Regions from separate parts of the Carboxydothermus pertinax genome, predicted to be linked through region 2. Evidence: a T-box and tRNA genes for the amino acid it is inferred to sense, from the RefSeq annotation. Region 2 holds a T-box; the other holds one or more tRNA genes.
The links. A T-box is a leader RNA that pairs with one kind of tRNA and senses whether it is charged. The one in region 2 lies ahead of cpu_RS00885 (valine--tRNA ligase), so its partner is inferred to be a tRNA-Val.

Region 1: it has a tRNA-Val gene. The T-box ahead of cpu_RS00885 (valine--tRNA ligase) is inferred to sense a tRNA for this amino acid. The anticodon was not compared.

What each region holds. Positions count from the first base shown of each region.
Region 1 is NZ_BDJK01000043.1:989-10,962, reverse strand. Features, by position in the region: gene cpu_RS09515 (DMT family transporter) at 1-469, opposite strand, end outside; gene cpu_RS09510 (YbjQ family protein) at 1,111-1,437, shown strand; RNA gene rnpB (RNase P RNA component class A) at 1,512-1,850, shown strand; gene cpu_RS09500 (zinc ribbon domain-containing protein) at 1,943-2,656, opposite strand; gene cpu_RS09495 (Nif3-like dinuclear metal center hexameric protein) at 2,661-3,767, opposite strand; gene cpu_RS09490 (tRNA (adenine(22)-N(1))-methyltransferase) at 3,746-4,444, opposite strand; tRNA gene cpu_RS09485 (tRNA-Val) at 4,557-4,632, opposite strand; tRNA gene cpu_RS09480 (tRNA-Glu) at 4,634-4,709, opposite strand; tRNA gene cpu_RS09475 (tRNA-Ile) at 4,745-4,819, opposite strand; gene rpoD (RNA polymerase sigma factor RpoD) at 4,914-6,029, opposite strand; gene dnaG (DNA primase) at 6,052-7,779, opposite strand; gene cpu_RS09460 (deoxyguanosinetriphosphate triphosphohydrolase) at 7,853-8,851, opposite strand; gene cpu_RS09455 (flavodoxin family protein) at 8,866-9,483, opposite strand; gene thpR (RNA 2',3'-cyclic phosphodiesterase) at 9,565-9,974, opposite strand, start outside.
Region 2 is NZ_BDJK01000003.1:121,475-131,448, reverse strand. Features, by position in the region: gene cpu_RS00895 (spore germination protein) at 1-1,072, opposite strand, end outside; gene cpu_RS00890 (bifunctional folylpolyglutamate synthase/dihydrofolate synthase) at 1,195-2,493, opposite strand; gene cpu_RS00885 (valine--tRNA ligase) at 2,483-5,113, opposite strand; T-box leader at 5,195-5,412, opposite strand; gene cpu_RS00880 (hypothetical protein) at 5,502-6,413, shown strand; gene lon (endopeptidase La) at 6,444-8,822, opposite strand; gene lonB (ATP-dependent protease LonB) at 8,884-9,974, opposite strand, start outside.

The sequences.
Region 1 (9,974 bases), on a different contig from region 2:
AAATGATACCAATCAAAGGCAGCTTCAGCCCTCCATTTTTGGTAACAATTAAAAAACTTCCCACCATGGCCAAAAAAACGGCCATTAACTTCTTAAAGGTCATCTCTTCGGTTTTAAGTATAAGGCCAAAAATCGCTACAATTACCGGCGATAAATACTGGAGAAAAACCGCTGTCGCCACGTTGGTTAAGCTAATTGTATAAAAATAGGTCATCTGAACTAATCCCAGGCCAAAAATACCTAAAAATAAAAGAGGCAAGATATCATTTGGGGCAATCTTTATTTTTTCTTTTCTGAAAAAAAACCAGAGAAATAATAAAACTGCACTTGCTGTTAGTCGAATTTGCACTAAAACTACTGGGCTCAGGTTATTTATTAATAAATAGCGGGTAACTGTGCCATTAATTCCCCAAAGGGTTGTTGCTAAAACAGCTAAAAAAAGACCTTTCTTAAAATTCTCCTCTCCCAATCCCAAAACCCCCGTTTTTATCAATAATTATATCATTTTTCTCAGGGAAAAAGACAATAAAAAAAGGTGGCTTTTTTGCCACCGGTGGAGGGATTTAAAGAACAGCCCCGCTTTTTGCTTGTCCTTTTTTTCCGTATGAAATTTTAAATGAAGTAAAAGCCTTTTATCCATTACTACTTTAACCTTCCGCAAAATCTTGCATTTCCTTCATTATTTCTCTTACTTATTTCATTGCTGTGTCTAGACTTCGTTTTTACTTTAAGTATTTCAACAATTCTCCCTTAGCTACTTGTCAACTTTTACAGGACTATTGTTTTATGTTTTTTAATTTTTACTTCAATCCGCCCAAGTTCTCTGTTAAGAACTAAAGCGGGAGCTGTTTTTTAAATTCAGGGACAGCTATCGGGAGGAGGGGATTGGGAGTGGGGAGGGGGGGACCTCATTAAATCCTCCCGAGTTGTCCGTACGCTTAAATAATAAATGATAATTGTTACTGTGTTATTAAGACAATGTTAAGTAATTGTTACAAATAATGAGTTTTTTCGACATATTTCGACTTGTCTATTTACCTTTTTCTCCTCTATTATTGTATCTTAATTTTTGTTAAAATGTATATAAATTCCTAAGGAGGTGCTTTTTATATGCTACTTGCCACAAGCGGCCGGCTGGACGGCTACAAAGTTACCAGGTATTTGGGCATTGTAACCGGAGAAGCAATTATGGGAACAAACATCATCCGGGATTTTCTCGCCTCAATAAGTGACATTGTAGGAGGCCGTTCGGGAGCTTATGAACAGCAGCTAGAAGAAGCCCGGCAAATAGTTTTAGCCGAAATGACCGAACGGGCAAAAAGACTTGGCGCTAATGCAGTTATTGGTATATCACTGGATTACGAAAGCATCGGCCAAACCATGTTAATGGTTGTTGCTAACGGAACCGCTGTCTATATTGAACCGGATCTAAGCTAATTTTTCTATTTTTTACCGCTTGCACTGTCTTACATAAAAACTTATAATAGTTTAGCAACAAAAATGAATAGCTGCGAGTAAGCCGGATGACCGCAGGGAAAAATCCCTGAGGAAAGTCCGAGCTCCATAGGGCAGGATGCCGGGTAACGCCCGGTGGAGGCGACTCCAAGGAAAGTGCCACAGAAACATACCGCCGGCGCGAAGCGCCGGTAAGGGTGGAAAGGTGAGGTAAGAGCTCACCAGCGGGCAGGTAACTGTCCGGCTAGGCAAACCCCATCCGGAGCAAGACCAAATAGGGGGACTATAGAGTGGCCCGCTCTGTCCCCGGGTTGGTCGCTTAAGGCCTCTGGCAACAGAGGTCTCAGATAGATGGTCATCCTCGACAGAACTCGGCTTACAGGCTTACTCGCAAAAAAATTTAGTTAATTTTTTATGTCGTTATAAAGCCCATCGGTAGCTATCCTAATCTTTTGGTGGTTGCAGTTATAATTCTTGTACCTTTTTATTAACTAGGGTAATACAACAAACGTTTACAATGCGGACATATCGCACCTTCCCCCTGTCCAAGCTTTAACTTTTTAGTAAGTTCAAAGGGCAAACTCATAAAACAACCGTAACAGGTTTCTTTATCTACTAAAGCCACCGGATTTCCATACTTTTCTTTTAATTCCTTGTATTTTGCATAATAAGGATTTTCCGTAAGTCTTTCTTCTTCTCTGTTAAGCTTTTGCCTTAAAGCTTCTAGATTTCGTCTATATTCTTCCTCTTCAAACTTTATTTCCTCTTGCCACTTTAAAAGCTTGTCTTTTTCGGCAATAAGATTTTCCTTTAGTTTTTTTGCCTCTTCCTTTAACTCTTCTTCCCGGGAAATCATGTCAAGTAAGCGCTCTTCTTTATCGGTCTTTTCATTTTTTAATAATTCAAGTTTAAATTGATACTGTTCTATTTGCTTTAAATTGGTTCCCTCCCCGTAAAGCTTTTGGTCAATTTCTTTAATTTTGTTGGCTAATCCCAACAACTCTCTTTCCAGGCTTTTTATTATCTTTTCAGTCCGGGTTAGCTCATTTTTTAATTCATAATACACATTACGCATATTTTCCCAGGCTTTTCGGGCGTTTTTAAAACTCTGACGGTTTATTGCTATACGGTCATCACCGGCAAGCTTACGTTCCTCTTCTTCTAATAGCATAAATTCATATAACTCACGAATTCGCTGCAAAATATTACCCCCCGAAATTTACCAAATAGTTAAATACCGGCTCCCTTTTCTCCATTATCCACTTTAACCCTTTTACCTTCTGCAAAAGTGGAACTATTAGCTGATAAAATATTTTTTCCGTTTCCCAATGACCGGCATCGATAAAATTTAAACCCGCATCGAGCATCGCAACTGCCTCATGGTACTTTATATCACCGGTAATAAAGACATCGGCACCGGCAAATTTGGCCTTTTGCCAGTAGTTTCCACCAGCACCCGAGACTATCGCCACTTTTCGCGAAAATGAATCCAGATTTCCCCCATATCTCAAATTCTTGAGCTCTAATCTTTCGGCTACAAAAGCCAGTAACTCTTTAAAACTTTTCTTCTTAGTTACGCCTATCCTCCCCATACCACCTAAATACTGTTTATTTTCTAAAGGGTAGATATCATAGGCAACTTCTTCGTAAGGGTGAACTTTTAACATTGCTTTTAGTACCCGGTTTAAAAGTTTTTCTGGGACAATAGTCTCTACTTTTACTTCTTCGACCTTTTCAATTCGCCCCACTTCCCCAATAAACGGACTTGCTCCTTCCAGAGGTAAAAAGGTGCCAGTACCCCGGGTATTAAAGGTACAATGGGAGTAATTACCGATGAAGCCTGCCCCAGCTGCTCCCATTGCCTCTCTAACTATCTCCCAGTGAGATTCTGGCACAAAAACCGAGAGTTTATAAAGTTTTTCATATACTTCCTCCCCTAGCGGTCTTATTTCAGAAAGCTCCAGTAACTCTGCCAGGTAATCATTTAATCCGTCTTTAGCTATGTCTAAATTAGTATGGATACTATAAACCAAAATTTTATTTTCCAATAATTTCAAAAGGGGTAATGATTCAGCTTTATCAAAGGTAAGGGAATTTAGCGGTTTAAAAAAGAGCGGATGGTGGGTAATTATTAGGTCTACTCCTTCCCGCAACGCTAACGCCACTGTATCGGAAGTAATATCTAACGCCAGTAAAATTTTAGTAACTTCTCTCTCAAAATAAATTTGCCAACCAGGATTATCCCACTCGGCAGCAAGTTTTCGGGGAAATTTTTTTTCAATAACCGAAGCTATCTCCTGGGGATGGGCCAATTTGCCAGCACCTCCTCGATAAAAGCTAATATCTCCTTTATCTCACGTATTTTTTCCTCATGCATCTTTTGGGCCCGGCTTAGATTTAGTAAAATTTTTTCATATTTTATTTTTTGCGTTATTAAATATTTTCGCGCTAGCTCATCTCCTCTTCGTATTAATAGAGGCCCTAATCCCAACTCTATTTTGTTTGCAATAGTTATAAATCCTGCTTGGGCTACAATGATTTCGTAAAGCCGGCTTTTTTCTATAACCAGTTCTTCCTCTATAATTTGATAACCGTTAGCCCCAAGCATAATTCGTAAGTCAAAACTATCAGCCATTGGTTGTAAAATTAAGCGAACCTCTCGGGCTACTTCCGGCCTTTTTTTAATTATTTCGGCAATATTATTCCCGCCTATACCGGCAATTACCACACTTTTAACTTCCCCGGGTTTTAAAGGATATAATCCATCCCCCAATCTTAAATCAATTTTGTCTAAAAGGCCGTAATCTACCACAACCTTACGGGCACGGCTTAACGGCATTTCCTTTAAATCAGTTGCAATTACCCGGGGGCAAAGGTTATTTAAAACTAGGTAAATAGGGAGTTGGGCATGATCGGTTCCAATATCCGCTGCCGGTTCCCCGGATATCACATAAGAAGCCATCGTCTTTAATCGTGCCGATAACTGCATGATTCCTCCGTTAGATAATTTATACTTGCAACTATTATACAGTATTTGTACCAAAAAAGGTAGTTAAAAACAAAAAACCCCAAACCTTAGTGGTTTGAGGTTTAATTTTCACTGGTGGGCGGTGACAGGATCGAACTGCCGACCCCCTGCTTGTAAGGCAGGTGCTCTCCCAGCTGAGCTAACCGCCCGTGGTGACCCCACCGGGATTCGAACCCGGGTTACCGCCTTGAAAGGGCGGTGTCTTAGGCCTCTTGACCATGGGGCCACATAACTTAACTTTCGAGCCTTCCGGCTTTAACATGGTGGGCCCACCAGGATTTGAACCTGGGACCTACCGGTTATGAGCCGGCAGCTCTACCGCTGAGCTATGGGCCCGAACTCTTGTGTCCTTGCGACATGATTTATTATAGGAAATATTTTTAGTTTGGTCAAGAAGTTTTTAAAAGATTTTTTAGGTATTCTTTTACTTTTATTCTAGATAATCTTTTAATTTTTTACTCCTACTTGGATGCCGTAGCTTTCTTAGAGCTTTAGCTTCAATTTGTCGAATCCGCTCCCGGGTCACCCCAAAAATTTGCCCAACTTCTTCTAAAGTCCGGGCCCGCCCGTCATCCAAACCAAAGCGAAGTCTTAAGACCTTTTGTTCCCTTTCGGTTAAAGTTTTTAAGACCTCGTCTAACTGCTCGCGCAGCAGTGTAAAAGAAGCTTCCTCTACCGGAGCTTTGGCATCAGGATCTTCGACAAAGTCTCCAAGATGCGAGTCTTCTTCTTCTCCAATTGGAGTTTCTAAAGATACAGGCTCCTGGGCAATTTTCATAATTTCCCGGACTTTATCTACCGAAATGTCCATTTCTTTAGCGATTTCTTCCGGGGTTGGCTCTCTTCCTAGCTCCTGTAAAAGGTTTCGCGACACCCGAATCAATTTATTGATAGTTTCTACCATATGAACCGGGATACGAATGGTCCGTGCCTGATCGGCAATAGCCCGGGTAATAGCCTGGCGAATCCACCAGGTAGCATATGTGGAAAATTTATAGCCTTTGCGGTAGTCAAATTTTTCTACCGCTTTTAATAAACCAAGATTCCCTTCCTGAATTAAATCCAAAAACAGCATACCCCTGCCTACATACCGTTTGGCAATACTTACCACCAGGCGTAAGTTGGCTTCTGCCAACTTTCTTTTGGCTTCTTCGTCGCCCTCTTCCTTCCTTTTGGCAAGCTCAATTTCTTCTTCCGGTGTCAGCAAGGGAACGCGGCCGATTTCCTTTAAATACATCCGGACTGGATCGTCAATAGCAATCCCTTCCGGTATGGTTAAATCCAAATCGACCTCGTCAACAATGTCGGAAGGTTTAAAATCTACATCACCATCTAAATTATCAATGGGGTCAATTTCTAACTCTGGTACTTCCGGCACCACTTCTATACCCTGGTTTGCAAGGTATTCATACAGTTCATCGATCTGCTCCGAGTTTAAATCAACATTTTGCAAAGTGTCGAGCAAATCATTATATGTCAAAACCCCGCGTTTTTTGCCTTTCTCAACAATTTCCATGAGTTTTTCGCTTTGCATTATTTCCTTCATGCCGCATTCCCCCCTTTCTGGGTTAATTTTTTTGAGTTAGTTGTTGAAGTTTATTAATTAATAACTGGAGCTTATCCCAGTTTCCTTCCTTTTCTGCCAGGGAAATTTCCAGGGTTAACTTTTGTATTTGCTGTTTTTTATAATGTTCCTCCAAATACCGAACATATCCTTTATACAAAGTTTTAGGGTCCCCTGGTGGACAATTTATTCGTAAATAGGCCATATAGCTATATAAAGGATCTTCCTGAGTGGGAAGATTATTTTCTTTTAAGCGGATAAATAGTTCTTGGTTTTTTCCTTGAAACTCATAAGAAAAAAAATCTTTAAGAAAATCCTCTCGATATTCAGGATATTCTAATAACATTCCTAGTAACTCTGTTTCAACTTTTAAAAGGCCATAGTTTTTATTTTCATTACTGATATTTTCTCCAAAGCTCGAGTTTTTTAAAGATTTTTCCTCATTTTTGGTAAGTTCCCGGCGAATTTCATCTAATAACGTTCCCTCGCTTAATTGAATTAGACTAGCAATTTTCCCTATTCTTTCGGCAAACAATGCCGGTGATTTGTCATATTCTGCCACAAGGTAAGGAAGAAGCTTTTTTAAGATAGCGGTTTGTTCATTTAAAGTTAAGTTGTTTTTTCCTCTAAGCTCTAGCTCTAAGAAAAACTCCACCGGAGTCAGGGCTTTATTTATTTCCTCCAAAAAAGCATCTTTTCCTCGGTTTTTAATTAACTCATCAGGATCCTTAAACTCCCTTTGTCGAAGTACCTTGACCGTAAGTTCAGACTTATCCCGGACCAGCATTTGGGTAGCTCTTAGAGCAGCTTTTTCTCCCGCCGCATCCTGGTCATAGGCCAGAATTAACTCTTCAATAAACCCATAGTTTTTTAAAAAATTTAAATGCTCTTCGGTAAAAGCAGTTCCCAGGCAAGCAACCACATTTTTTATCCCCGCTTGGTGCAGAGAAATAACATCAAAATAACCTTCTACTAAAATAGCTTGCCTTTTTTCTCTAATAGCAGTACGGGCTTGTTTAAAACCATAAAATAACTTTCCCTTATCAAAGATCACCGACTGTGGCGAATTATAGTATTTGGGTTTTTCATCTCCTAAGGCCCTGCCCCCAAACCCCACCACGCGGCCTTCCCGGTCAAAAATCGGAAAGATAATCCTTCCCGCAAAGCGGTCGTAATAACCTCCGGAATAACTTTTAGCCACAACTCCTATTTTAACCAATTCCCCGGGATTGTAACCTTTTTTAGCTAGAAAAACCGGTAAAGCGGTTGGGGAAGGGGCATAACCTAACATAAACTCTTTAACTGTTTCTTCAGCGATTCCCCTGCTTTTCAGGTAATCTTTAGCTTTAATGGCCAATTTTGTATTTAAAGCTTCATGATAAAATTTAGTTGCCAGCATTAACATCCGGTATAAAGGTTCATATTTACTAAAAGTCTTACTCGTTTCCGGTAAATCAATATTGTATTTTTTAGCTAAATACGAAACGGCTTCTTTAAAATTTAATTTCTCCTTCTCCATAATAAAACTAAAGATATCGCCGCCTCGCTGGCAACCAAAGCAATAATAGAGATTTTTTTCCCTTGATACCGAAAAAGAAGGTGTTTTTTCATTATGAAAAGGACAAAGGCCTACGTAATTTCTACCAGATTTTTTAAGTCTGGTATATTCGCTTACTAAATCAACTAAATCGACCTGATTCCTAATTTTTTCTACAACCTCTTGATAGGACACGGCCTTCACCGCTCTCTTAATAATAGTTATTCTCTTTTTTTTCGCTTTTTCCTGCTTCTTCGACAAATAAGTTTTAGGTTAAAGGATGAGGTATAAACAATTCTTTATATACTTTTAAAGCATAACGGTCAGTCATACCGGCAATATAGTCCGCTACAGCTCTCTCGGGTCCTTCGTTTTTAACGATATTTTGAAATTCCTCGGGTAATTGATATACATTTTCCAAATAATGTTCATAAAGCATTTTTATAAGAGATTTGGCTTTCTTCTCTTCTTTTTTGGGTTCACTGCCAATATAAACGGTTTTAAACATAAAGCTTCGAAGTTCAAGCATTGCCCATTCTATTTCTGGGCTCATTATAATTTGGGGTTTATTTAAACTACTCTTAATTACATCAGTTACCATGGTGTTAATCCGGTCCCGATGCCGCCTGCCAAGAATTTTTATACAATCTTTGGGTAAATCTTCTTCCTTTAAAACCCCCGCCCGGATGGCGTCATCAATATCGTGATTGATATAAGCGATGCGGTCGGCAAGCCGCACTATTTGCCCTTCTAGGGTCGAGGGAGGTTCTTCGCTCCAGGTGTGCTTTAATATTCCTTCCCGTACTTCCCAGGTTAAATTTAACCCATCCCCTTTTTCTAAAACATCCACTACCCTTAAACTTTGAGCATTGTGCTTAAAGCCCCCGGGTAAAAGCTTGTCTAACTGTTCTTCTCCAGCATGGCCAAAAGGAGTATGCCCCAGGTCATGGCCAAAAGCTATGGCCTCAGTCAAATCTTCATTTAAAAATAAAGCCCGGGCAATAGTTTTGGCAATTTGGGCAACTTCCAGGGTATGGGTTAAGCGCGTCCGGTAATGATCCCCTTCCGGGGCAATAAACACCTGGGTTTTATGTTTTAACCGGCGAAAGGCCTTGGAATGGACAATCCGATCCCGGTCCCGCTGATAAGCGGTACGGATCGGACATTCCTCTTCCGGTTTCAGCCTTCCTTTAGTCTGCCGGCTCTTGGCCGCATAGGGAGATAATTCTCTAAGCTCCCGCTCTTCAATGGTCTCCCGGATTAACATAAATTATCGCTCCGTTAAAATAAAGTAACCTCCCGCTTTTCCCTTAAACTTTCGGTAGCTTTAGCTACCTCCAACACCCTTTTTACTAATATCTCAAGCCTTTTAACACCGTTTTGCTCCTCTTCGGCCGGACGGGTAAAGCACGCCCCCTGGTGTCCGGCATCGGCGGTAAACAAACCATCGCCTACTACGGTCATACCTTGAACCAGCATCATGTCGTGGAGGGTAGATATAGTGGTCTCCTGGCCCCCGAAGCGCGAACCGCCAACGGTGGCCGCCGCTCCCACTACATTAACAAGAAGCTTTCTGTCCCTAAGTCTTCGGGTTTTATCCCAAAAAGCTTTTAATTGCGCCGATACAGTGCCGAAGTAAACCGGTGAGAGCATGATTACCGCATCAGCAGAACCAAGCTGAAGATAGGCAGCTTCTAATTCCGTTCCCTTGTAGCAAACCCCCGAACAAGGTGCCGAGCAATGGATACAGTAAGGGATTTTTTGGCGGCGCATAATTTCATCAACATTGATAATTACAGTTTCTGCATTATACTCACTGGCAAGATTTTTTATTACCCCCGCAAGATAAGTACAGTTGCCATTTTTATTAGGACTTCCGTTTAAAACTACAACTTTCATTTATATGCCTCCTTTATACCTTCCTATAAATACGATTTCCATGGCTCTTTTTCCTTCATAAAATTTAATTTTAACAAATTCTTAAGCATTTTGTAATATTTTGTAGCTTTTTATTTTTTCGTAAATCGGTCCTTCAGGGGTTAAAATGCTTTTTATTAAGTAAAAATTTTTAAAAGAAAATTCTTTGGGGTTAAAATTTGGTAAAGCTAAATTTTTTATTTCCCCTTTTACCCTGCCTATGGTTAAATGGGGCACAAACGGCTTTTCGTCAAAAGAAACATTATTTTCTTTTAAATTTTGACGTAAATTCTCGGCTAAAGTTAAAAGCCCGGGACTTTCGATTTTTAAAAATAAAACTTTAGGCTTTTTTAAATTGGGAAAAGCCCCAAAATCTAGTACTTTGATTAATGACTCTTTGACTTGAGGAACGCTCTTTGCCGCCCGGTCAATTTGCAAAAGCTCCTTTTCCTCTTTTTCCCCCAAAAAAGCTA
Region 2 (9,974 bases):
ACCGGGACGCCCAGATGTTAATTAATAATTCCGTTGGAATCATTTCCTGGTGAAAAGTAATAATAGCAATATACAGTGAAGGTAAAAACATTGCTATGAAAAAAGATAAAACTCGAATAATTCTTAAAAAGTTACTTATAAAATATTTTTCATAGTAGTCTTCAGTTGCCTGGAAAAACTCCGGCATTGTAGCCGGTACTACCAATACATTGGGGGTCCCATCGGCTAAAATCACCACTTTTCCTTCAAGCATATCCGCAACTGCTTTATCAGGCCGCTCGGTATGCTTTACCTGGGGAAAAATGTTAAAGGGGTCATCCTCAATAAACTCTTCCAAGTAACCACTTTCTAAAACCGCATCAATATCGATCCGGGATAAGCGCCTCCTTACTTCTTCGACAATTTTGGGGTTCGCGATATCTTCTAAATACGCAATTACCACATCGGTCTGGGAAATACGACCAATCTTTAACGGTTCCATCCGCAAATAAGGGGAACGCACTCGCCGGCGAATTAAAGCCGTATTTACCCGGAGAGTTTCGGTAAAACCTTCTTGCGGTCCTCGCACCACCACCTCATTCATCGGCTCGGTTACCGACCGGGTTGGCCAGCCCTTGGCACTTACTAAAAGAGTAGAATGATTTCCTTCCAACAGTAACCCCACTTCACCGGAAAGTACTGCCAGTAAAAATTCCTCAATGGTATTAGCCTCTTTTACCTCCGCTACCGCCACCATTTCTTCTTTTAAGCTTTTAAAGGGGTTTTCTGGCTTATCTTCAGCTATTTTTGCTTCCAGCATCAGTGGCTTTAAAATACCTTCAATCACCACCATCTTGTCCACCATACCGTCAATCAATACTGCCGCTGCTGGAACACCATAATAGCTAAACTCCCGGATAACAAGGTCCGAAGGATTACCTAAAATCTTTTTAATCTCCCGAACATCCTCCGCCACCCGCCCGGAAAAATTTTTATCTTTATAAGGCGAAAGTCGGGAAGGCTTTTCCTCTTTAACTGAAGATTTCTTATCCCTTCCCTTTTTTATCCGGGCTAATTTTCCCCAAAACCCCATTTTCCACCCTCCTTTCTTCTTTATAGTATTGGGGAAAGGAAAAGAGAATATGCATTGAGGAGGTTAGCGGTTAATAAAACAATAAAAAAAGCGCCCCAATAGAGGCGCTCCAATCTCCCCTTTTACCTTCTACCCTCCGCTAGGAGGGGGCGGATTTCACCAATCATATAAAGGGAGCCGGTAACTAAAAGGAGAGTATTATATTTTTGTGAAAGCTCCAAACCAAAAGCTAAAGCCTTAGCAGGGTTTTCCACTAAATGAGTTTTAACTCCCTTGTTTTCCAAAATTTGAGCCAAGATGCCAATATCTCCGGCCCGGGGCGTGGGCGGACGGGTCACCACCGCCTCTACCGGTAAGTCAAAAAGTTCGTCCACTACTTTTTCCCGTTCTTTATCGGCTAAAACACCTAACAGCAATACCGGCCGTACCCCGGGAAAATAATCGGCAAAAGCACGCCTTAGGGCTCTTACCCCATCAGGGTTATGCGCCCCATCAATTAACACCGGCGGAGTTCCAGGAAAGTATTCAAAACGCCCCGGCCAGGTGGCCTTGGAAAATCCTTGATAAATTGCCGAATCGGGAATATCATATTTTTCCCGTAAAACCTCTATGATCCCAAAAGAAGTTTTCGCGTTATCCAGCTGATGCTCCCCTAAAAGCCGAATTTTTAGATCCTGATAGGTCTTTCCCCGGCTTACCAGGTTAAAAACCTGCCCCGCTAGACTTCTTTCTTTTAAGTTCAAAAAGATTTCTTCCCTGACATCCACAACGCGGCAATTTTTCGCTCTGGCTACCCCTTTGATAACCTCCAGGGCTTCTCCTCTGGCAGCGGTTACCACCGGGACCCCCGGTTTTATGATGCCCGCTTTCACCCGAGCAATTTCAGTAATGGTATTTCCTAAATAGTCCATGTGGTCTAATCCCACATTGGTAATCGCCACGACCTCCGGACAGCGTACGACATTGGTAGAGTCAATTACCCCACCGAGCCCCACTTCTAAAACCACAAAATCCACTTTTTCCTCGGCAAAATATTTTAAAGCCATTGCCGTTGAAACTTCAAATTCGGTAGGGTGTTCGTAACCTTCTTCCACCATGGCCAGAAGCTGGGGTTTTATCTCGTTTACTAACCTGGCCACCCTTTCCGGAGAAATTTCCTGTCCGTTTATCTTATACCGCTCAGTATACCGGGATAGATGGGGAGAGGTGAAAAGTCCGGTTTTATAGCCCGCTTCTGTTAACACCGAAGCAGTTAAGCTTGAAACCGAACCTTTACCATTGGTCCCCCCAATGTGGATTACTTTAAGTTTCTCCTGCGGATTACCAAGCCTCTTTAATAGTTCATAAATCCGCTCTAAGCCCAAATTTATCCCAAACTTGGTGAGATTGGCCAAAAATTCTAAGGCTTCGTTATAGTTCATGGGAAAACATCCCTATCCTTTGTTCTAATATTTCCTTTTCCCGGTAAAAACCAGACAGTTTTTCCCGTTCTTTGTTTATAACCTCCGCGGGAGCTTTAGCCAGAAAGCCCGGATTGTTTAATTTTTTCTCTAACCGCTCAATTTCCGCTAAAACCTTTTTAAGTTCTTTATTTAGCCGTTCTTTTTCTTTCTCCAGGTCAATTAAATCTTTTAGCGGTAAATAAAGAGTAATACCTGCTGCCACGCCGGTTAAAGCCCCATCCGGTGCGGGCATTTGGGCAACAATCCGGGGTTCACTTTGCGCTAATGCAGATATGGCCCAGGAGTTTTCGTTTAGTAAACTTCTCAGGCTTGAGTCAGCAGTTACTAAAATAACTTCTCCCCGCTTGGAAGGTGGCACATTGACCTCGGCTCTTAACCTTCTTATCTCCCGGATAACTTCCATTAAACTGCTCATTTCTTTAACTGCGTCGGGATTGTTATACTCTACTTTAACCGTTGGCCAGGGAGCTAACATAATCGTTTTTCCTTCATGGGGTAGCTTTTGCCAGATTTCCTCGGTAATAAACGGCATAAAGGGATGGAGAAGTTCTAAAGTTGTTTTTAAGACCCAATAAAGGACTTCCCGGGCAGTATCGCCGCCAGGCATTTTCCCGTAAAGGCGCGGTTTAGAAAGTTCTACATACCAGTCGCAAAACTCATCCCAGATAAACTCGTACAATTCCCGCGCCGCTTCCCCAAGCTCATACTGCTCTAAATTAGCCGTTACCTTTTCAATAACAGAGTTTAAGCGCGATAAAATCCAACGGTCAGCTAAAGTTAAATCCTCCTTCTTTATTCCTTGAGGATTAAATCCTTCTAAATTCATTAAAACAAACCGGGAGGCATTCCAGAGTTTATTGGCAAAATTGCGCGCTCCATCAAGCCGCTCAAAGTGAAAACGCAAATCGTTTCCAGGGGTATTACCGGTTACCAGCATAAATCTTAAGCTATCGGCTCCGTGGCTTGCAATTACCTCTACCGGGTCAACCCCGTTTCCTAAAGATTTACTCATCTTTCTTCCCTGGGCATCTAAGACCAGACCGTGGATTAATACTTCCCGAAACGGCACCTGTTTCATAAACTCCAGGCCCATAAAAAGCATCCGGGCTACCCAGAAGAAGATGATATCCCGGCCGGTCACTAACACTGAAGTTGGGTAGTAATAGTGAAGTTCCTCGGTATTTTTCGGCCAACCCATGGTCGAAAAGGGCCAGAGAGCTGAAGAAAACCAGGTATCCAAAACGTCCGGGTCCTGATGGACTCTGGTACTCTGGCACTTGGGACAGCTTTTTACCTCTTCCCGGGAAGGAATAACTTCTCCACATTCTTCGCAATACCAGACCGGAATCCGGTGTCCCCACCAGAGCTGCCGGGAAATGCACCAATCCCGAATATTATAAAGCCAGTTAAGATAAATCTTGGTAAACCTCTCGGGAACAAACTTTACCTCCCCTTTTAAGGCAGCTTCGATAGCGGGCTTTGCTAAAGGTTTCATTCTTACAAACCATTGTTTGGAAAGCCTTGGTTCAATCACCGTATCACATCGGTAACAGTGCCCCACCGAGTGCTTAATATCTTCCTCTTTAACCAGAAGCCCTAATTCCTTTAAATCTTCAACTATTTTTTTCCGAGCAGCATAGCGGTCTAGCCCCTGATAACTTCCGGCATTTTCATTCATAATAGCTTCATCGTCCAGCACCACTACCTGGGGAAGTTGGTGGCGAAGCCCCACTTCAAAGTCGTTGGGGTCGTGGGCCGGGGTAATTTTCACCACACCGGTACCAAATTCCCTATCCACGTACTCATCGGCGATAACCGGTATAGGCCGGTTTAAAAGCGGCAGGATAACTTTTTTGCCAACGAACCCCCGGTATCGCTCATCGTCCGGGTGGACCGCCACCGCTGTATCCCCCAGCATCGTTTCCGGCCTGGTCGTCGCTACGGTGAGATAACCTGTTCCATCTTCTAATGGATATTTTATGTGATAGAGTTTGCCGTCCTGTTCTTGGTGTTCCACTTCTATATCAGAAATGGTGGTTTTGCAGTGGGGACACCAGTTGGTAATATAGTAGTCCCGGTAAATAAGCCCCTTTTCATAAAGACGTAAAAACACCTCTTTAACTGCCTCGGAACACCCTTCATCTAAAGTAAATCGCTCCCGGTCCCAATCACAAGAAGCCCCAAGAGTTCTTAGCTGCTCGGTTATGCGGTTTCCGTATTTTTCTTTCCAGGCCCAAACCCTCTCTAAAAACTTTTCCCGGCCCAAATCATCTTTCGAAAGTCCCTCTTTTCTAAGTTCCTCTTCCACTTTGGCCTGGGTAGCAATCCCTGCATGGTCGGTTCCGGGAAGCCAGAGGGTATTATACCCCTGCATCCTCTTATAGCGGGTAAGTATATCCTGCATCGTATTATCCAGAGCATGACCCATATGAAGCTGCCCGGTAACGTTTGGTGGAGGCATGACAATGGAAAAAGGTTTGCGCTCATCGGGCTCGGTATGGAAAAAGCCATTTTCCTCCCAGTATTTATACCATTTTTTCTCCACTTCCTGGGGTGAATAAACCGAAGGTATGGACATAGCTATTCCTCCCTTTTTGAATAATTAGTATCTTTAACTCCACCAGGTCATGATCGACCATCACAAAAAACGCCCCTTCCACCCAAGGGCGAAAGAGGCTTTTTCCGCGGTACCACCTTGCTTCCGGGATATCCCGGCACTTTAACGCTCTAACGGGCAAACCCGGCGAAAGGTACTCCTTTTCCCTTTCGCAATCTTAGGGGCGACCTTCCCGGCTCCTTCCAGGAAAACCTTTCAGCCTGAGGGCTTTCCTCTCTTTCTGGAGGCCGACCGGTACTCCTCCCCGGCATCATCTCTACCTTTTCCATTTTGAAATTATTTTATATTTTTCCCGCAAAACTGTCAACTTTAAACAGGTCACCGCATAACAGTTTTTTAGGGTGGTAATATGAGGAAAATCCTTAGTGCACTTTTTTTGTTAATCTTAATTATAATTGGGGTATTTTATACCCTTGCCCTTAGCTTAAATAACCAAACTACCTTTAGTCTTTATTTCCCCAAAAACTCTCCCCATTTCTGGCTTTTATATTATTTAAGTGACCACGGTTACTGGGACTTATACGGTACAAAAGTAAAACTTACTAATACTCCTGCCAACGCAACCCTTTTAGCCCTAAAATCTTCCGCTAAAATCCCCGCCGGTTATAAAATCCTTTTAAAGCTTTCTAATTTTGAACCATACACTGTCTACGCTCGCCAGACAATAAATTTAACCTTTACTAATAAAACAATTATCCTTCCCCCTAAAGGAAGTAAACAATACCGGGATGTGGTTGAGCTTCTCTCCCGTCAGGGCTTAAAACCGTATAAAGATTACACTCCTTACTTTGATCTGCCCGAGGGGATTAAAAAAACTGCCTTTGCTGCCGGAATCGGAAACCTCTTAATAGCCTCAACCCTAACTCCGTTGGATAATTTAACTTCAATTGGCTTTTTAAAAGCTCCAGATATAGGAATTTTAGCAGTAAAAGAAAATATTAGGCCAGGGGATTTAAAAACTATAATTTCCGCCGTCTACTGGGGACAAAAAGCTTTTTTACAAAACCCACACCCTACTGGTTTTTTAGGGATTCCCCCAAACACGCAAAAAGAACTTTTTCTTTTACTAAAAAAAGAAAGCTTTTTTCCCGAAAGTTTATTCTTTAATCCCGTAACTGTAGGAATAGCTCAACAATATTACCAAAATCCCAAGGGCCCTTTTTTTAAAAACTCTTTTTATCAAAAACTCTTTTTTACTATTAAAGAAAAGATTAATTTTAAAGATTGTCTGGGTTTTGTTTTTCGCAAAATATTTTCATGAAAAAACCACCACCAGTGCTGGTGGTGGTTTTTAGTGAACAGAAATTTCTTGGGTTTCGGTTATTTCCTTTTCCGGCAGCGGGGATTCAACTTCCGTCTTTTTCTCCCGAATTAAAGCTGCCTCTAAAACTTCATCCATATGTTTTACCAAAATAAATTTTAAACCTCGCCTTACCTGAGGGGGTATTTCTTCTAACTCTTTCCGGTTTTCATAAGGTATAATAATGGTTTTAATGCCGGCTCGTTTAGCTGCAAGGATTTTTTCTTTTAAGCCTCCTATGGGCAGGACCTTCCCCCGCAGGGTAATTTCTCCGGTCATTGCCACATCTTTTCTTACTTTTAGACCGGTTAAAGCCGATACCATAGCTGTCGCCATCGTAATCCCCGCTGACGGTCCATCTTTAGGAATAGCTCCTTCCGGTACGTGAATATGTAAATCATATTTTTCGTGAAAGTTTTCCTCTATTCCCAGTTCTTTAGCCCGGGAACGGATGTAGGAAAAACCTGCCTGCGCCGATTCCTTCATTACTTCCCCTAATTTTCCGGTAAGATAGAGTTTGCCGTTACCCTTTAAGACAGAAACTTCAATAAACATCACATCGCCGCCAACTTCTGTCCAGGCAAGGCCTGTAGCTACCCCAACCTCATCTTCGGCTTCAGCAATACCATAACGGTACTTAGGTATACCCAAATACTGTTCTAAGTTGCTAACAGTAATTTTTACTTCTTCCACGTTTTTGGTTAAAATTTCTTTAGCTGCCTTGCGACAAAGGGAAGCTATTTGTCGCTCTAAATTTCTTACCCCCGACTCCCGGGTATATTCCCTAATAATTTTTAAAAGGGTGTTAGTAGAAATTTTAAGGTTTTGAGGTTTTAACCCATGTTCTTTTATTTGCTTGGGTAAAAGATATTTCTCGGCAATCGCTAACTTTTCCTCTTCGGTATACCCCGGAATATGGATTACCTCCATCCGGTCTAAAAGCGGTCGGGGGATAGTATAGAGATTATTAGCTGTAGTAATAAACATGACATGAGACAAATCAAAGGGTAATTCTATGTAATGGTCAGAAAAACTATTGTTTTGCTCCGGGTCCAGTACTTCCAAAAGAGCTGCCGATGGGTCTCCCCGAAAATCCATGCTCATCTTATCAATCTCATCGAGCAAAAACACCGGATTTTGGCTGCCAGCATTACGCATCCCTTGAATAATGCGACCGGGAAGAGCTCCCACATATGTCCGGCGGTGTCCCCGGATTTCCGCTTCATCCCGAACTCCCCCTAAAGAAATCCGGACAAATTTCCGTTCTAACGCCCGGGCAATAGATTTGGCTAAAGAAGTTTTACCTACACCGGGAGGCCCAACAAAGCAAAGAATTGGCCCTTTCATTTTTTTAGCAAGCTTTCTTACCGCTAAATATTCTAAAATCCTGCTCTTTACCTTTTCTAAGCCATAATGGTCTTCTTCCAGAATTTGCTCAGCAAGCTTAATATCTAACCGATCTTTAGTCCGCCGGTTCCAGGGTAAGGCTAAAAGCCAGTCCAGGTAATTTCGCACCACCGTTGCTTCCGCTGCCATGGGAGGCATTTTCTCTAGCTTTTCAACTTCCTTTAAAGCTTTTTCTTCCACTTCTTTGGGAAGCCTTGCTTCTTTAATTTTTTCCCGGTATTCCTCCCCTTCGGCAACCCTTTCGTCTTTTTCTCCCAATTCCCGCTGAATTGCCTTTAACTGCTCCCGGAGGTAATACTCCTTCTGGGTCTTTTCCATTTGTTTTCTAACCCGTAAGTTTATCCGCCGCTCAATTTCTACTATTTCCAGTTCCCGGGCTAAAATTTCTAAAAGAATTTCCAGGCGATTTTTTATATCTAAAGCTTCTAAAATCCGCTGTTTATCCTCAATTTTTAAAGTCAGGTGGCTTGCTACAACATCTGCAAGCCTTCCCGGTTCCTCTAAATTAACCACAGTTATCGCTGTTTCCGGCGGAATCCTTTTGGAAAGCTTGACATATTGTTCAAACTGGTAAATTAAGCTTCTAGTTAATGCTTGAATTTCCGGGGTTTTGACTTCCTCTTCCTGAGCTATCTGGACCTCAACGCGAAAGAAGGGTTCGCTTTCTATATACTTTTTTATTTCTGCCCGTTGTAAGCCCTCTACCAGAACTCTTAAAGTACCGCCAGGAAGCTTTAAAAGTTGCTTTATCTCAGCAATAGTTCCAACGGTATAAATATCATCGGGGGTCGGCTCATCTATTTGGGCATCTTTTTGGGTAGCAAGGCAGATAATGCGGTCGGAAATCATAGCCTGGTCTATAGCAGCAATAGACTTTTCCCGGCCTACATCCAGATGTATCACCATATAGGGAAAAACCAATATTCCCCTTAATGGTAAAAGTGGTAACTCCCGGGTTTCCACTACTTATCACCTCCCATTTTGAGTACCATTATTCTATCACAAAATAATCTAAAAAGTAAGTTTAAGCTGGCGAAGTTTGGGCAGGCTTTTCCTGTTCTTTAAAAATATAAGCTAACGCTTCATCAACACTTTTTACGGGAACTAATTTTAATTTTTTATTATCCTCCACTTCAGGATAATTTCCCCAGGGTAAAAAAACGGTTTTAACTCCAGCGTTTATAGCTGCTTCAATTTTATCAGGAATCCCCCCTACCGGACAAACCTCCCCTAAAAGAGAGATTTCCCCGGTAAAAGCTGTTTTAGCAGGAATCGGCCGGCGTAAAATTGCTGAATAAAGAGCAATTATCAGGGCAAGTCCGGCCGAAGGACCATCTACCGGCCAGGGGGCAGGAAAGTTAAAATAAATATCATACCTTTGAGGATTAATTCCCGTTTGGCTCCTAAAAACTGCAAACACATTATCAAGAGCTCCCCGAATTTTACTCCTGGCCGTAAGTTCGGTATGGCTTTGGGAAAACTTTTCTTCCTCAATTATTCCGCAAACACAGACACTACCCGGAATACTTTCCGCCGGTTCGGCTAAAGCTTCTACCGCCAAAACAGCTCCCATCTTTGGGCCTGTGACCGCAAGCCCCAGGGCTTTTCCCACCGCAGGCTCTTCGGGAAGGATAATCTTTGGTTTAGGTTGATAATTTCCAGCCCGGGCTACAAACATAATATCTCTTGCTAAAATCCTTTTTCTCCCTTCGCCCAAGGCCATGCCAGCGGCCAGTTGCACTAAATTTACCGCCTCCCGCCCGGATTTTGCATAGCGTACTACCGTCTCGAGGGCCTGTCTTCCCAAAGTAATGCCAATTTTTTCGGCGGCATTTTTCGCAATTTGCCAGAGTTCCTCTTCCCCAAGGGGTTTAAAGAAAATTTCTAAACATCGGGACCTTAAGGCAGAAGGTAACTCTTCCGGGCTTCGGGTGGTTGCCCCTATTAAGCGAAAATCGGCCGGTAGTCCTTTCTGAAAGATATCGTGGATATGTTTGGGTATCTCCGGATCCTCAGAAAAATAATAGGCACTTTCTAAATACACCTTTCGGTCTTCTAAAACTTTTAAAAGTTTATTCATCTGGATTGGGTGAAGTTCGCCAATTTCATCAATAA